2 regions of the Stenotrophomonas sp. 14P6.2.3 genome follow, and region 2 is predicted to be linked to the other one. Evidence: riboswitches for the same ligand, from Rfam matches in the RefSeq annotation. Region 2 holds a riboswitch; the other holds the start of a gene.

Region 1 (2,394 bases), on a different contig from region 2:
TGCGCATCGTGGATGTTGCTGGTGCCGACGTACTCGTTGACGCTCGGGCGCTTGTCGACGGTGCGGCGGAAGTAGTCGGCGCCGATGCTCAGCTGGTGGCCGACGCTGCCGGTGTCGAAGCTGCCGCGCAGTTCGGCACGCGCCTGCTGGTTGCGGCGGGTGTCATCCGGGCTGCGGTAGTCGTAGATGTCGTAGTCGCCGTTGGGGGCGAAATAGTTGCCCGGCACGCTGCCGTCTGCGCACCCTGCGGTGTAGTAGCAGCCGTAGGCGAAAGCGACGTTGTCATCGATCACCGAGCGGCTGTGGCCGATCGACAGCCGCGACTGCCAGGCGTCGTTGAAGTCGTAGGTGTGCAGGGCGGTGATGTTGGTGCTGGCGATGTCCACCGGCCGCTGCCACGGCTGGTAGCCGAGCAGGCGCTCGCGGTCGACGCCACGCGGCAGGTCGCGCGCGCCCAGCAGCTGGAAGCCGGACACCGAGCGCTGCGAGCTGGTCTGGTAGTTGGCATCCACTTCCAGCTTGCCGTGTTCGCCGATCAGCCAGTCGGTGGCCAGCGAGTAGAAGTTGCGGCGACCGTCGGCATGCTCGACGTAGGAATCGTTGGCATCCCAGGCGGCATTGAAGCGGACGCCGAAGCGCGGGGTCAGCCAGTGGCCGACATCCACGGCGGCATAGCGCGAGCCTTCCGAATCGGTGCCCAGGGTGACCGTGCGTACTTCCGCCGGGCGCTTGCCCACGTAGTTGATGATGCCGCCGGGCGCCATCACGCCAGCCGCGAGGCCGGCTTCGCCCTTCAGGATCTGCACTTCCTGGATGTTCTCCAGCGCCAGGCGCTGTTCGCCGGCGATGGACATGCCGTTGAAGCGGTAGCCGGTGGCCGCGTCCAGCGCGAAGCCACGGATGGCGATGTTCTGGTAGTAGCCCACCGGCGCATAGGCATCGCCCAGCGAGGCATCGTTGCTGGCCAGCTCGGACAGCGAACGGACCTGGCGACGGTCGAGGTAGTCGCGCTCCAGCACGTTCACCGAGGCGGGGGTGTCCTTCCAGGAGCCGCCACCGAAGGCGTTGACGCGCGAGGTGTCGGTGGCCGGCTTGCCGGCCTGCACGCGCACTGCCGCCAGATCGGTGGGCGAGGACGGCGGAACATCAACGGCGTCGGTGCCTGCCTCGCTGGCGTACAGCGGCAGGGCGGCGCAGAGGGCAAGGGCGAGCAGGGTGGGGCGCAGGCAGCGGTTCATTCGATTCGTCTTCAGACAACAAGGGAGACGAAGCGACGGCGCGCAGGTGCACCGACCCATGACGGGGGTGTGGCTGCGGCTCAAAGCTCCCTACGCCGGTGCAAACCGGATCAGGTTCCAAGGGACTCTCTCAGCCTGGTAGATCCAGGCACCCCCGCTTCAGGTGACCATTTCACTACAAATGGTACGGATTTGCGAGCCGCCACCCTTCAGGCGGGGTCAGATCTCTTTCCAGCGGAAAGGCATCTGGCCCCGGCCGAGCGCGTCATCGACGCATGGCGTCGATCTACTGAGTACCCAGCGTGTTGGGTGGCTCGCGGCTTACGCGGCGGCGTGCAGGGCCGCCAGCAGGGCCTGGCCGGGGCCCGTGGCGAACCAGGCCGGATGCCCGAGCATGAACGGTTGCCAGGCGACGTCGGCATTCGCGGTGGAGCGGGTGACGCCCTCGAAGTACTCCACTTCGGACAGAGCGAAGTCGAAATGCACCATCGGCAGCAGGTCGGCCAGCAGGTGCACGCGCTTGGGCGACAGCGGCAGTTCCTGCCGGTAGCCGTCCAGCAGGGCCAGGGCGATATCGATGCGTACCGCGTCGGTGCCGCGCTCCAGCTGCAGCCAGGCCACCGCGTTGCGTTCGATCGCGGTGGCCAGGTCGAACAGCGCGCTGGTTGGTGAGGCCAGGCCGAAATCGAGCACCGTGGCAATCGTGCCGTCGTCGTTCCACAGCAGGTTGGAGACGTGCCAGTCGTTGTGCGCCCACAGCCGTGGTTCGTCCTGCAGGCGCGCGGCCAGGCCATGGTGCCAGGGCAGCACATCGCGGTGCAGCTGTTCTTCCCAGGGAATGCGCGCCAGGTAGCGGGCCAACCCGGGGCGGTTGCCGAGGTCGGCCTTCAGCGCGGCGATCGGGTCATCGGCGCGGATCAGGTCGTCGCGTGCCACCAGCAGATGGGTACTGCGTTGCGGGGCGTGGTAGCTGGCCGCGGCGCGGTGCAGCGTGGCCAGCATGCGGCCCGCCTCGCGGGCCTGGGCGACGTCGGTCAACGGCGACCATGACGGCAGCTCGCGATACAGGTCCCTGCCGGCGCCCACCGCATGCAGTTCGTAGGTCCACTGGCCGTGTTCGAGTGCGGTGCGGCCGTGGCTGCTGGCCAGCACCTGC
Region 2 (2,394 bases):
CCAGCACCAGTACGGTCGCGGCCAGCAACGCCGCCAGCGCCAGGTTGAAGTTGGACAGCCACTTCACGCCGCGCTCCACGCCGCTGGCGGTGGAGGCCATGTACAGCACGAAGGCAATGGCGATGATGGTCATCTGCACCGGCACCGTAGCCTCCAGACCGAACACGCGCTCCACACCCGCAGCGATCTGGATGGTGCCGAAGCCGAGCGTCGTCGCCACGCCGATCGCCGTGGCAACCACCGCCGCGATGTTGACGACGCGGCCGATCCAACCGCGGTGGTGGCGGCCGATGATCGGCTGCAGCATATCGCTGACCAGTCCGCGTCCATTGCGGTTGAACTGGAACCAGGCCATCGCCAGACCGATCAGCGCGTAGATCGCCCACGGATGCAGGCCCCAATGGAAGAACGCATAGCGCATCGACGCACGCGCAGCATCCATGCTCTGTGGTGCCAGGCCTTCCGGTGGCTTGGTGAAGTGCGAGATCGGTTCGGCAGCTCCCCAGAACACCAGGCCAATGCCCATGCCGGCAGCGAACAGCATCGACATCCAGCTGGCGCGCGAAAACTCGGGCTCGGCGTCTTCGCCACCGATGCGCAGGTTGCCGAAGCGGCCGAACGCCAGGTACATCAGGAATACCAGTGCCAGGAATACGACCAGCAGGTACAGCCAACCGACGCTGCGGATGACATCGGCCAGCGCCGCCTGCACGACGGTATTGAAGGGGCCCGGCGCGAGGCCGGCCAGCAGCACCAGGGCAAGCACCAGTGCGATGGAAATGCGAAACACCATGAAGGAGCTTCTCCGATCAAGGGATTGAGGGGAGCGAGCAAAAGCTTGCGGGGAGTGGGCCGGCGACAGCGTGCGCACACCGGACAGGAGCCGCGATGGCGGCAGGGAAAGCACCGCTTGCAACGGTGCGGTGCGCGTGCACGTTACTGAATGCGACGTCACGGCTCTGTTAACGCGGGTGCAGTAGATCCACGCCAGGCGTGGGTGTACGGCCAGGAGGCCGAGGGGTTTCTATGTTCTAATGCGCACCAAGAAGCGGGGGTACCGCGGCCTTGTGGCCACGGTTGAGATAGTCCCTTGGAACCTGATCCGGCTCATACCGGCGTAGGGAAGCTTTGCAATGCGGCCGTGCCCCGACCCCGCCCAAGGACTGCCTTGGTGCTGTCCGGGCGCGGGGGCAGTGCGCCGCCGCTTCGTCCCTGACCTTCCTGGACGATGCCCGATGAACGCACAGCTCTCTGCCCTGCAGCAACAGGCCCAGCAACTCTCCGAGTCCGTGACCCGGCCCATACCCGGCTCGCGCAAGATCCACGTGCCCGGCTCGCGGCCGGACCTGCAGGTGCCGATGCGCGAGATCGCGCTGACCCGCACGCCCACCGTGTTCGGTGGCGAAGAGAACGCACCGGTCACCGTCTACGACACCTCCGGCCCGTACACCGATCCGGACGTGCGCATCGATTTGTCTGCCGGTCTGCCGGCACTGCGTCGCGGCTGGGTGGAGGAGCGCAACGACACCGAACAGCTTGATGGCCTCAGCTCTTCGTTCGGCCGCGCGCGTGAGCACGATCCCAAGCTGGACCCGGTGCGTTTCCCCGCGCGCAGCCTGCCGCGTCGCGCGCAGGCCGGTGCCAACGTCACCCAGATGCACTATGCGCGGCGCGGCATCATCACCCCGGAAATGGAATTCGTCGCCATCCGCGAGAACCAGCGGCTGGAGGCGATCCGTGATGCCGCACTGCTGCAGCAGCATCCCGGTGAATCCTTCGGCGCATCGATCCAGCACATCATCACCCCGGAATTCGTGCGCGAGGAAATCGCCCGCGGCCGCGCGGTGCTGCCCAACAACATCAATCACCCGGAAAGCGAGCCGATGATCATCGGCCGCAACTTCCTCACCAAGATCAATGCCAACATCGGCAACAGCGCGGTGTCCTCGGGTATTGCCGAGGAAGTGGAAAAGCTGGTGTGGGCGATCCGCTGGGGCGGTGACACGGTGATGGACCTGTCCACCGGCAAGCACATCCACGAAACGCGCGAGTGGATCATCCGCAATTCGCCGGTGGCGATCGGTACGGTGCCGATCTACCAGGCGCTGGAGAAGGTCGACGGCCGCGCCGAAGCGCTGACCTGGGAGATCTTCCGCGACACCCTGATCGAGCAGGCCGAGCAGGGCGTGGACTACTTCACCATCCATGCCGGTGTGCTGCTGCGCTACGTGCCACTCACCGCCAAGCGGGTCACCGGTATCGTCAGCCGCGGCGGGTCGATCATGGCCAAGTGGTGCCTGGCCCACCACAAGGAAAACTTCCTCTACACGCATTTCGAAGACATCTGCGAAATCATGAAGGCGTACGACGTGACCTTCTCGCTCGGTGATGGCC

What was found. A riboswitch is a leader RNA that binds a small molecule or an ion and turns the genes downstream of it on or off. The one in region 2 is predicted to bind thiamine pyrophosphate.
Region 1: it holds a riboswitch for thiamine pyrophosphate, as region 2 does, so the genes downstream of both, AC27VL_RS13355 (TonB-dependent siderophore receptor) here and thiC (phosphomethylpyrimidine synthase ThiC) in region 2, are expected to answer to the same signal.

Annotation. Positions count from the first base shown of each region.
Region 1 covers NZ_JBYOLA010000015.1:62,363-64,756, forward strand. Annotated here, with positions in the region: gene AC27VL_RS13355 (TonB-dependent siderophore receptor) at 1-1,238, opposite strand, end outside; TPP riboswitch at 1,309-1,404, opposite strand; gene AC27VL_RS13360 (phosphotransferase enzyme family protein) at 1,560-2,394, opposite strand, start outside.
Region 2 covers NZ_JBYOLA010000012.1:70,690-73,083, forward strand. Annotated here, with positions in the region: gene AC27VL_RS11550 (BCCT family transporter) at 1-793, opposite strand, end outside; TPP riboswitch at 1,041-1,142, shown strand; gene thiC (phosphomethylpyrimidine synthase ThiC) at 1,236-2,394, shown strand, end outside.